Regions from separate parts of the Enterobacter sp. RHBSTW-00175 genome, predicted to be linked through region 2. Evidence: predicted binding sites of a transcription regulator. Region 2 holds the regulator's gene; each other region holds the start of a gene.

Region 1 (3,129 bases), 2.2 Mb from region 2:
ATCACCAGCGCGTTGACGATATCAATAAAGAACGCCCCCACCATCGGAACCACCAGAAACGCCATATGAGAGGGACCGAATCGCTCGGTGATCGCCTGCATGTTGGCAATAGCGGTCGGCGTCGCACCCAGACCAAACCCGCAATGCCCCGCAGCCAGTACCGCAGCATCGTAGTTTTTACCCATCATGCGCCAGGTGACAAACATGGCATACAGGGCCATAAACAGGGCCTGAACCGCCAGAATAGCGACCATCGGCAGCGCCAGAGAGGCCAGTTCCCAGAGCTTGAGGCTCATCAGCGCCATCGCCAGGAACAGTGACAGGCAGACGTTACCCAGCACCGAAACGGCACGTTCGAACACGCGGTAGAAGCCCATTGCGGCCAGACCGTTACTCAGCACCACCCCGACAAACAGCACGCAAACAAATGTCGGCAGTTCAAATGCGGAGCCTGCCAGCCATTGCGCAACCACTTTGCCCACGGTCAGGCAGATGGCAATCATCGCGATGGTTTCAATCAGCACCAGCGAAGTAATACTGCGCCCGACATCCGGCTTTTCAAACGCCGTGGGCACCAGTTCATCGTCCGGTCTGCCGTCTGGCGTAGTGGAGTGCTTCACCAGATAGCGCGCCACCGGGCCACCAATCAACCCGCCCAGCACCAGGCCGAAGGTTGCGCAGGCCATCGCCACTTCCGTTGCGTTTTCAAAGCCGTAACGCTCAATGAACAGCTTGCTCCACGCGGCACCGGTGCCATGTCCACCAGACAGCGTGATTGACCCTGCCAGCAGCCCCATCAGCGGATCCAGCCCCAGCAGCGTGGCCATGCCGATACCGATAGCGTTTTGCATCAGCAGCAGCCCAACCACCACAATCAAAAATACGCCGAGCACTTTACCGCCCGCGCGCAGGCTCGCCAGGTTGGCATTCAGGCCGATGGTGGCAAAGAAAGCCAGCATCAGCGGGTCTTTCAGGGACATATCAAAATCAATTTCCCAGCCCATGCTTTTTTTCAGCACCAGCAGGGCCAGCGCCACCAGTAATCCACCGGCAACGGGTTCAGGAATGGTGTACTTCTTGAGAAGGGAAACACTGTGTACCAGTTTACGGCCAAGCAGTAAGACCAGCGTTGCGGCAACAAGTGTCGACAACGTATCGAGGTGAATCATAGAGGGCTCCTTATTCTGCGCGTATTCCACTCACACGCGGCGTTATCCTGGCGGGTTTGCGCTCGTCATGAGCCACCCGCGTAAAAAGTGTAATTTTTTTTCCTGACGGCGTGTAAAAAAGGTGCCCGCAGCGGCAGATTTTCTTATCTTTTTTTGCTGGCAATCGTTTGCTTTTACCAACTGGTCAGATAAAATGCCCGCTTTTCTACCGTGGGATTGCTGCCGATGTCCGTTAACACCATAGAGTCTCCCGATGCGCAACCGATTGCGCAGCCGCAGAACAGTGAATTAATCTACCGCCTTGAAGATCGCCCACCGCTGCCTCAAACCCTGTTTGCCGCTTGTCAGCATTTACTGGCGATGTTTGTTGCGGTGATCACGCCTGCTCTGCTGATTTGCCAGGCGCTTGGTTTACCGGCTCAGGACACACAACACATCATCAGCATGTCCCTGTTCGCCTCTGGCGTGGCCTCGATTATTCAGATTAAAGCGTGGGGTCCGGTGGGTTCGGGTTTGCTGTCGATTCAGGGCACCAGTTTTAATTTTGTGGCACCGCTGATTATGGGCGGCACGGCGCTGAAAACCGGTGGTGCCGATGTCCCGACCATGATGGCAGCCCTGTTCGGTACCCTGATGCTGGCAAGCTGCACGGAAATGGTTATCTCCCGCGTTCTGCACCTGGCGCGCCGCGTGATCACCCCACTGGTGTCCGGCGTGGTAGTGATGATTATCGGCCTGTCTCTGATTCAGGTTGGCCTGACCTCCATCGGCGGCGGTTATGGCGCAATGGCCGACCACACCTTCGGCGCACCGAAAAACCTGCTGCTGGCAGGCGTGGTGCTGGCGATCATTATTCTGCTTAACCGTCAGCGTAACCCTTACCTGCGCGTCGCGTCACTGGTGATCGCCATGGCTGCCGGCTATCTGCTGGCATGGGCGCTGGGGATGCTGCCGGAAAATGCTGCCCCCGCCAGCAGTGCATTAATCACCATCCCGACCCCGCTGTACTACGGCCTGGGCATTGACTGGGGTCTGCTGGTGCCGCTGATGCTGGTCTTTATGATCACCTCGCTGGAAACCATCGGTGATATTACGGCGACGTCTGATGTCTCTGAGCAGCCGGTTTCTGGCCCGCTGTACATGAAACGCCTGAAAGGCGGCGTGCTGGCAAACGGCCTGAACTCGTTTGTCTCTGCGGTGTTCAACACCTTCCCGAACTCCTGCTTCGGCCAGAATAACGGCGTGATCCAGCTGACCGGCGTTGCCAGCCGCTACGTCGGTTTTGTGGTGGCACTGATGCTGATCGTGCTCGGCCTGTTCCCGGCAGTAAGTGGTTTTGTGCAGCACATTCCTGAGCCGGTGCTTGGCGGCGCTACGCTTGTGATGTTCGGGACTATCGCCGCATCGGGTGTGCGCATTGTCTCGCGCGAGCCGCTGAATCGTCGTGCGATCATGATTATCGCGCTGTCTCTGGCTGTCGGCCTGGGTGTTTCTCAGCAGCCGCTGATCCTTCAGTTCGCACCAGACTGGCTGAAAAACCTGCTCTCTTCCGGCATCGCGGCTGGCGGTATTACGGCCATCGTACTGAACCTCGTTTTCCCGCCTGAAAAAAATTGATCGCCATCACGGCAGGCAGTCAATGCCTGCCGTGACATCTAATTACACCATTCCCGCCTTGAGCATTGCGCATAAATCGTGCATAACTCCTTTATGTGCGTTTCGCGGGATGGAAGACCATGAAATTTATTGGAAAGCTGCTCGTTTATCTTCTGATAGCCCTGTTAATTGTGGTTCTGGCGTTCTATTTCCTGCTCCAGACTCGCTGGGGTGCGTCTGAGGTCAGTAGCTGGGTCACGGTCAATACCGATTACGAACTCAGTTTCGACCAGATGGATCATCGCTTCTCGTCACCTTCCCACATCATTCTGGAAAACATCACCTTTGGCCGTGACGGCAAACC
Region 2 (3,129 bases):
ACATCGTAAAACCCGAACGTACCCGGCAGATGATTGTCGATTTTTATCGCCACTTCTCCGATGTCGAGCTGCGGGTATCGCAGGAAGTCTTTAACGGTGTCTGGGATGCGCTGGCAGATGGCAGGGCAGAGATGGCGATCGGCGCAACACAGGCCATACCCGTTGGGGGACGTTACGCATTTCGCGATATGGGAATGTTAAGCTGGAAATGCGTGGTGGCAAGCGATCACCCGCTGGCGGCAATGGCAGGGCCGTTAAGCGATGATACCCTGCGTAACTGGCCATCGCTGGTACTGGAAGATACGTCACGCTCGTTACCCAAGCGTGTGACCTGGCTTCTGGATAACCAGCGACGGGTGATTGCGCCCGACTGGGAATCCTCCGCGACCTGCCTTTCTGCCGGGTTGTGTGTGGCAATGGTGCCGGTCCATTTTGCCAGACCACGAATCGATGCCGGGGAGTGGGTTGCCCTTGAGCTTGAAAACCCATTCCCGGACGCGGCCTGTTGTCTGACCTGGCAGCAAAGTGACGTATCGCCCGCGATGGCCTGGCTGCTGGATTACCTGGGGGACAGTGAAACGCTGAACAGGGAGTGGTTACGGGAGCCAGATTAACTGGCTCCGTACACGATTAACGGCGGTAGTCGCGGAAAGGACCGTCCGCCACGGAGCGACGTTCGATAAGACGCGGGTGGACTTCAATTGACTGCGACTCTTCACGTTTGTTAACGATCCTGTCCATCAGCATGTTGAAGGCTGTTTCACCCAGAGAATCTTTCGGTTGATGAATAGTGGTCAGCGCCGGGGTGAAGAAACGCGCGTTGCGCACGTTGTCATACCCGATCACAGAAATATCCTGCGGTACGCGCAGACCCAGCTCATCGGCAGCACAAAGCGCACCCATCGCCATAATATCGCCACCGCAGAAGACAGCAGTCGGACGATGCGGCTGGGAGACTATTTGCTGCATTGCGCGGTAACCGGATTCAGGCTCAAAGTCACCCTGAACAATCCAGTTTTCTGGAACGGTGATCAGTGCTTCTTCCATGGCTTTCATAAATCCGGCCAGGCGGCCTGCACCGGTGTTGCGCTCCAGTGGACCTGGAATCACGCCAATCTCGCGGTGACCCCGTTCTACCAGATAACGACCGGCCATGTAACCGCCTTCAAAGGCGTTATCGATTACTGAGTCAGTAAAATCGGCGTGCGCTTCACCCCAGTCCATCACCACCATTGGGATGTGACGGTACTCTTCCAGCATGGAGAGCACAGAATCCGGGTATTCGGAACACATGACCAGCAGGCCATCCACGCGTTTTTGCGCCATCATTGACAGATAAGCGCGCTGTTTCTCATGGTTGTTCCATGCGTTACCCAGGATCAGGGTATAGCCTTTCTGGAAGCAGTTTTTCTCGACCGCCTCGATTATCTCTGCGAAATATGCAGCTTCGCTGCTGGTGGCCAGCAAACCAATGGATTTGGTGTGATTAACTTTAAGGCTACGTGCGACCGCGCTTGGCGAATAGTGCAGTTCTTTGATCGCCGCCCAGACGGCATTACGCGTCTCTTCCGCTACAAAACGGGTTTTGTTAATTACATGTGATACGGTTGTAGTGGAAACGTTTGCGCGTTTTGCCACGTCTTTAATTGTTGCCATTAAATGTCACTCCAGACCATATCCTAAGCTCCTGAAAAACTTGAAGGTAAACGTTTGCCTTCTCTCACCCTTATCACGCAATCTGGAATTGCGACACGCCGGGAAAACGACACAGGACGTCAGGAGGGGGTCAATGGCCGGTACGCTAATAAATTTAGCGTGGAATTTTGTCCTATCTTGATGAAAAGGGGAAGAGCAAAAGTGGATATCAGTTTAAATCCAAGAAGATTTTTGACGTAAACTGTGTAAAAATGAGCAAGCTCACTTTTCGTAAGGTGATTAAAAGGAGAAAAATTGATGAGTACCGATCTTAAGTTTTCGCTGACGACCACCGTTATCGTGCTGGCACTGATTGTTGCAGCTGGTCTGACGGCTGTATTGCACTGATTTACGCGGGGGGAGAGTTCTCTCCCTCCACATTCCTCGCTGATTGTTACTTCTCCGGCAATAATCTTTTGCCAAATTGTTAACTTCTCATTTTTTGTGATTGGTGTCATGCTTTTTGCTTCTTTGTTCTGTGTCGCGGTACGACACGGCATCCGGAGTTGACTCATGAAAATCAATTATCCTCTGCTGGCCCTGGCGATTGGCGCTTTTGGGATTGGCACCACCGAATTTTCCCCGATGGGGTTATTGCCTGTTATCGCCCGGGGTGTAGACGTCTCTATCCCGGCGGCCGGTATGCTGATTAGCGCCTACGCGATTGGCGTGATGGTAGGGGCACCGTTAATGACGTTGCTGCTTTCACACCGTGCGCGCCGTAATGCGCTGATTTTCCTGATGGCTATTTTTACCCTGGGGAATGTGCTTTCCGCGCTTTCACCGGATTACACCACGCTGATGTTGTCACGTATCCTGACCAGCCTTAACCACGGTGCCTTCTTCGGACTGGGCTCGGTGGTTGCAGCAAGCGTTGTACCTAAACATAAGCAGGCCAGCGCCGTGGCAACCATGTTTATGGGTCTGACCATTGCCAACATCGGCGGTGTACCTGCGGCCACGTGGCTGGGTGAAGCGATCGGCTGGCGTATGTCGTTCCTGGCAACCGCTGCACTGGGCGTGATTGCTATGGTCGCACTGTTCTTCTCGTTGCCAAAAGGCAGCGCAGGCGAACGCCCTGATGTACGCAAAGAGCTGTCCGTGCTGGTTCGTCCTCAGGTATTGTCTGCACTGCTGACCACCGTGCTGGGGGCTGGGGCGATGTTCACGCTCTATACCTATATTTCGCCCGTGCTGCACGACATTACTCATGCCACGCCGGTCTTTATTACCGCGATGCTGGTGCTGATTGGCGTAGGGTTCTCTATCGGTAACTACCTGGGCGGTAAGCTGGCAGACCGTTCCGTGAGTGGCACGCTGAAAGGCTTCTTAACGCTGCTGATTGTCATCATGGTGGCCATTCCGTGGCTGGCGCGTAACGAAATTGGCGCAGCCATTGCGATGGTGGTATGGGGTGCGGCGACCTTTGCCGTG
Region 3 (3,129 bases), 2.7 Mb from region 2:
GGAGGCCACGTCACCATCGTGAGTAATTACTGAATCGCGATGGTGTTAATGATGTTTTCAGCGGCGGTCTGCGCTTTCTGCTGATCGTCTGCTGGCAGGGTGATTTGCAGGGTCAGCAGTTTGTTGTCGACCTTGCCGAGCACCACAGAAGAGTATGCGGTCTGGCCTTTTGCAGAGATGATGCTGTCCAGCTGTTGCATTGCGTGACCTTTCAGCTCAATGGACTTGTTGGTCACAACCTGCAACTGCGGGTCACGGCTGCGCTGCTGATCTTCCAGACGTTTGGACAGAACGCCCAGATCTTCGTTGGTGTCATCGCCCACAATCACAATCACGGCTTTCTGCCCGGTCGCATCGGAATAGACGTGCATATTGTTCGCCTGTGTACCCAGCTTACCGCTCTGATCGGTCATATCTGCTGGCAGAGAGAAACTCAGCTTGCCATCCAGAAGACTTACCGGCTGCCCGGCCGCATTACTTTCTGCTGACGCGCCTTGAGCAGGTGCTTTCGTGTCGCTGTTATCACAGGCGGCAAGGCCTACAACCAGCAGGCCAATCCCGACATATTTAACCAGATTGCGCATTGACTTCTTCCTTTCGATAAACGGCCATAACGGCTCATTCGAGCATCTTATCACAACTGTTAAAGCGAACCCTTAACCTGCCTGCAATGCAGAGATTTCAGATTTATCTGCCAGCCTTTTCAGCAGCATATTCAGCAATACGCCATACATCGGCAGGAAGAACACAATGCTGATAAGCACCTTGAAGCAGTAGTCCACCAGCGCGATTTCCATCCAGTGTTCAGCCATAAACGCATCCGGGCTACGCCAGAAAGCGATAAAGAAGAAGGCCAGCGTATCGCTTACGTTACCAAACAGCGTGGAGGCCGTTGGCGCCATCCACCAGCGGTGGTTTTGCCGCAGGCGGTTAAACACGTGAACGTCAAGGATTTGCCCCAGGGCATAGGCCATAAAGCTGGCGGTAGCGATACGCGCCACAAACAGGTTGAAGTGCGTTAGCGCCTCAAAGCCCTGCCAGCTTCCCATATAGAACAGGGAAGAAATCACGTAGGAGATGAACAGTGCCGGAAGCATCACCGCAAAGATAATTCGACGCGCCAGCGGTGCACCAAAGATACGCACGGTTAAATCGGTCGCGAGGAAGATAAACGGGAAACTGAACGCGCCCCAGGTGGTATGAAAACCAAAAATGGCGATCGGCAGCTGTACCAGATAGTTGCTGGAGGTGATCACCAGCAGATGAAAAAGAGAAAGCCAGAACAACGCTTTTACGCGCTGCGGTTGAGAGAACTGCGTCATATTGTGACCTTTTTGAACGTTGGGGTGAGGGAACCCAATAAAAACCGCTGCATGATACTGCTTTCATTCACCTTTGCAATGGCTAATTTTCACGCAATCGTTAACCTGGTTTGCATTGGCGGCAACGGGGCGTAAACTACAGCCGTTTTTATGTGAACGAGAAGAAAATGACCGACCTGTTTTCCAGCCCAGACCATACGCTTGATGCCCAGGGCCTTCGCTGCCCGGAACCGGTGATGATGGTGCGCAAAACCGTGCGTAACATGCAGACCGGCGAAACGCTTTTAATCATTGCCGACGATCCGGCAACCACCCGCGACATCCCCGGTTTTTGTACCTTTATGGAACACGAACTGGTCGCGCAGCAGACGGAAGCGCTGCCGTACCGGTATTTGATTCGTAAAGGTTAATCGCCTGCCCGGTAAGGCGAAGCCACCACCGGGCGGTGTTTTACCTTTTACGCAACAGCCGCAGCGCGTTCGCTGTTACCAGCACGGTTGCTCCGGTATCTGCCAGCACCGCCAGCCACAGCCCGGTAATTCCAAGCAGCGTGGTCACCAGGAAAATCCCTTTCAGGCCTAGTGCAATCGTGATGTTCTGACGAATGTTAGCGCGAGTGGCGCGCGCCAGGCGGATCATCTGCGCAAGCCCTGTCAGCCGGTTATGCGTGAGCGCGGCATCCGCGGTTTCCAGTGCCACATCGGTGCCGCTACCCATCGCAATGCCAATGGTTGAGGCTTTCATTGCCGGGGCATCGTTGATCCCATCACCCACCATCGCCAGTGGCGCACTGGCATTCAGTCGGGTGACTGCCTTCACTTTGTCGGCAGGCAGCAGCCCGGCCTGAAACTCCATGCCTAACTCTGCGGCGATGCTCGCGGCGGCGCGCGGGTTATCCCCCGTCAGGATCACGCCCTGAACACCAATCTGATGCAGATCAGCCATGGCCGCTTTTGCATCCTCACGCAGGGTATCACGCAGTGCCAGCATCCCCAGCGCAGTGCCATCCTGCACCACAATAATGACCGTCTGCCCGGCCTGTTCCAGCTCATTTACGCGGGCAGCTAACCCGGCCACAGGGAATTTATCCGCAGCACTGATAAGCACTTTCTTGTCCCCGACGTGGGCTTCAATCCCTGAACCCACCAGCGCACGCTGGGCAGTGGCTGCCGGTATGGTCAGCCCACGGGACTGCGCTTCACGCACAATCGCCTGGGCCAGCGGGTGCGTCGAACCTTGTTCAACGGCGGCAGCCAGTGCCAGTAGTTCGTCTTCACTGATGTTCTGGGGATAAACGCCAGTCACCTGTGGCTTACCCACGGTCAGCGTGCCGGTTTTATCAAATGCGATATGCTGAACCTGGCTCAACTGCTCCAGTGCCGCACCGCCTTTAATCAGCGCACCGCGGCGTGCTGCGGCGGCAAGGCCTGATGTAATCGCAGCGGGTGTGGAGATAACCAGCGCGCACGGGCAACCAATCAGCAGCAGCGTCAGGCCCTTGTAGATCCAGCCTTCCCACGGCGCGCCAAACAACAATGGCGGGATAATGGTGACCAGCAGGGCAACCAGCATGATGGCAGGGGTGTAAATGCGGCTAAAGCGATCGATAAAGCGTTCCACCGGCGCACGGCGCTCTTCGGCCTCTTCAATGAGCTTCAGAATGCGGTCGATAGCGCTGTCGCCTGGTTCGGAGAGTACGGTCAATTGCACCAGACGGTCGACGCTGGTGGCTCCGGCAGGGACTTTTTCACCCGCTTCACGCTCCACGGGAATCGACTCGCCGGTAAGGGCGCTTTCATCGAAACTG
Region 4 (3,129 bases), 1.5 Mb from region 2:
CCCGGCTCGTACTTCAGCCCGGAGTTGGTAAACGGTGCGAAGTCTTCGTGGAAGTTTGCCTGGTTGTTGATCTCGTTAAAGGTCATCCAGTACTTCACTTTATGCTGGTAGCGCTGGAAGACCACTTTTGAGAAACGCACAAAGAAATCGATCAGCTTGCGGTTACGCCAGCCGCCGTATTCGGTGACCAGATGGAAAGGCATCTCGAAGTGCGAGAGTGTGATGACCGGTTCGATGCCGTACTTCAGGCACTCGTCGAACAGGTCGTCGTAGAATTTTAGGCCAGCCTCGTTAGGCTCCAGTTCATCCCCTTTCGGGAAAATACGCGTCCAGGCGATAGAGGTTCGGAAACATTTGAACCCCATTTCGGCAAAGAGTCGGATGTCTTCTTTATAACGATGGTAGAAGTCGATGGCTTCATGGTTCGGGTAATTTTTTCCCTGCAACACGCCGTTGGTGATTTCACGCGGTACGCCGTGCGCCCCTGCGGTCATCACGTCGGCGACGCTGACGCCTTTGCCGCCCTCTTTCCAGCCGCCTTCCAGCTGATGCGCTGCAACCGCACCGCCCCACAGAAAACCTTCTTTGAATCCTGACATACTCTTTCCCTCATTCGATGTTGCTGATTGCTGACGGATACTGCTGTCTGAAATGGTAAACCGCGCCAATCAGGCCGGCGCTGTTGCCGTGGCTCACGACATCGGCAATATCTGCGATGCCAAACCACGTAAGATGCGTGCGAAGTAAATCCATGAACCCTGGGCGTTCTGCGATACCGCCGCCGATAAAAATGGTTTGTGGATCGAAGACATTTGCCAGGTTGTAAAGCCCTGTCGCAATGCCGTTAAGAAAGTCATCGACCAGACGACGGCAAACCACATCGCCCGCATCGTAACCATCAAAAATGGTCTCCCCCGTGACATCATCAAGCCCCTGGCCGTGATAGTCGGCATAGCGCTTGCGAAGCGTACGCAGGGTGCAGTTTTCATTCATGGAGTGACGGGCGACTTTTCTGGAGTCTGCGCGCTCGGTAAGCATGTAGCCGAATTCCCCGGCACGAAAACGCGCGCCGTGAACCAGCTTGCCGTTGCAGAAAATCGCGCCGCCTATCCCGGTGCCGATGGTCAGCACCAGAAAATTATCAGTACCGGCCGCTTTCCCCTGCCAGCGTTCGGCCAGAAGCACACAGTTAGCGTCATTTTCAACGGTGACCGGTAAACCCGTTTGCGCGCTCAGCCACTCCTGCATCGCAAAGTTATCGAAGCGGCGAATCGCCCCGCCCATTTCGATATAACCGGTATGGGGATTGACGTAGCCCGGCGCGCTGATGGCAATACCCTCAAGGTCCGGGTGTAACGCCACCCATTGCAGCATTTCTGAAAGAATGGCATCACCGTCGCTGTTCTTAATAGCGGCTTTATCCCTGTGCAACAGCTCGCCCTGCGTGGTTACGATGCCCATTCTTAATGCGGTGCCACCAATGTCGAATGCGGCAATGTTCATGACGTTCATCCCTCCTGAATGAAACTGAAACCGGTTTCAGTTTCATGATGTTCATTCAACAAACCGCTTGCAAGCAACTTCCCGAAACCGGTTTCATTTTCGTGAACAGAGTCAAGTTTGAGCGTGAACAATCACCACAGCGCTAAAAAAATCCCTGTGCACATTTCTGTTGCAGAATAGGCTCGCAAACGTTTGCCTGGACTGTTAGAATTGCGCCGATTTTTCTTACTAGCTATGCAATCGCGTGGGGATTTAAGCCGTGACCAACAAAACTTCTCTCAGCTACAAAGATGCCGGTGTTGATATTGACGCAGGTAATGCGCTGGTTGACCGAATCAAAGGTGTGGTGAAAAAAACCCGCCGCCCGGAAGTGATGGGTGGTCTGGGTGGATTCGGCGCACTGTGCGCGCTGCCGCAAAAATATCGTGAACCTGTTCTGGTCTCGGGTACTGACGGTGTGGGTACGAAACTGCGCCTGGCGATGGATCTTAAACGTCATGACACGATCGGTATCGATCTGGTGGCGATGTGTGTAAACGACCTGGTGGTTCAGGGCGCAGAGCCGCTGTTCTTCCTTGACTACTACGCAACCGGCAAACTGGATGTGGATACCGCAGCCAGCGTGATTAACGGCATTGCCGAAGGCTGCCTGCAATCCGGCTGTTCCCTGGTTGGTGGCGAAACGGCTGAAATGCCGGGTATGTATCACGGTGAAGATTATGACGTCGCCGGTTTCTGCGTCGGCGTGGTAGAAAAATCAGAAATTATCGACGGCAGTAAAGTGGCTGACGGCGATGTGCTGGTTGCGCTGGCTTCCAGCGGCCCGCATTCCAACGGTTATTCTCTGGTGCGAAAAATCCTTGAAGTCAGCGGTTCTGACCCACTGACCACTGAGCTGGATGGCAAACCTCTGGCCGATCACCTGCTGGCACCTACCCGCATCTACGTGAAAAACGTGCTGGAGCTTATCGAGAACGTCGACGTTCACGCGATTGCCCACCTGACCGGTGGCGGCTTCTGGGAAAACATTCCGCGCGTACTGCCGGATAATACCCAGGCCGTGATCGACGAATCCTCCTGGCAGTGGCCGTCCGTATTTAACTGGCTGCAAACCGCAGGTAACGTCAGCTCTCATGAAATGTATCGTACCTTCAACTGCGGCGTGGGCATGGTCATCGCACTGCCTGCAAGCGAAGCTGATAAGGCCATTACGCTTCTGAATGAGAAAGGTGAAAACGCGTGGAAAATCGGTATCATCAAAGCATCTGATTCCGAACAGCGTGTGGTCATTGAATGAAAAACATCGTGGTGCTCATTTCCGGTAACGGAAGCAATTTGCAGGCGGTCATTGACGCCTGCAAACAGAAGAAGATAAATGGCACCATACGTGCAGTTTTCAGCAACAAGGCCGATGCATTCGGCCTTGAGCGTGCCCGCGATGCAAATATCCCGGCGCACGCGCTGGAAGCCAGCCAGTTCTCAGGGCGTGAAGCCTTTGACCGCGAACTGGTGCAAGAAATAGACGCTTATGCGCCGGATGTTGTGGTGCTGGCAGGTTATATGCGTATTCTCAGCCCGGCGTTTGTTTCCCACTATTCCGGGCGTCTGCTCAATATCCACCCTTCT

The links. Region 2 encodes PurR, which represses purine synthesis genes. Its sites were predicted from a motif close to CANGCAAACGTTTGCNTG; they were not measured.
Region 1: HV107_RS10595 (NCS2 family protein) is a predicted target of PurR. The motif match lies at 1,326-1,343, and genes of this name have one in related genera.
Region 3: tusA (sulfurtransferase TusA) is a predicted target of PurR. The motif match lies at 1,413-1,430, and genes of this name have one in related genera.
Region 4: purM (phosphoribosylformylglycinamidine cyclo-ligase) is a predicted target of PurR. The motif match lies at 1,685-1,702, and genes of this name have one in related genera.

What each region holds. Positions count from the first base shown of each region.
Region 1 covers NZ_CP055930.1:2,237,295-2,240,423, reverse strand. Annotated here, with positions in the region: gene gltS (sodium/glutamate symporter) at 1-1,169, opposite strand, end outside; gene HV107_RS10595 (NCS2 family protein) at 1,395-2,786, shown strand; gene HV107_RS10590 (AsmA family protein) at 2,906-3,129, shown strand, end outside.
Region 2 covers NZ_CP055930.1:4,455,348-4,458,476, forward strand. Annotated here, with positions in the region: gene punR (DNA-binding transcriptional activator PunR) at 1-614, shown strand, start outside; gene purR (HTH-type transcriptional repressor PurR) at 631-1,656, opposite strand; gene HV107_RS21565 (YnhF family membrane protein) at 1,954-2,043, shown strand; gene HV107_RS21570 (MFS transporter) at 2,209-3,129, shown strand, end outside.
Region 3 covers NZ_CP055930.1:1,777,666-1,780,794, reverse strand. Annotated here, with positions in the region: gene HV107_RS08485 (MFS transporter) at 1-22, shown strand, start outside; gene HV107_RS08480 (DcrB family lipoprotein) at 27-584, opposite strand; gene HV107_RS08475 (7-cyano-7-deazaguanine/7-aminomethyl-7-deazaguanine transporter) at 657-1,322, opposite strand; gene tusA (sulfurtransferase TusA) at 1,490-1,732, shown strand; gene zntA (Zn(II)/Cd(II)/Pb(II) translocating P-type ATPase ZntA) at 1,773-3,129, opposite strand, start outside.
Region 4 covers NZ_CP055930.1:590,573-593,701, forward strand. Annotated here, with positions in the region: gene HV107_RS02770 (6-phospho-beta-glucosidase) at 1-599, opposite strand, end outside; gene bglK (beta-glucoside kinase BglK) at 610-1,503, opposite strand; gene purM (phosphoribosylformylglycinamidine cyclo-ligase) at 1,763-2,800, shown strand; gene purN (phosphoribosylglycinamide formyltransferase) at 2,797-3,129, shown strand, end outside.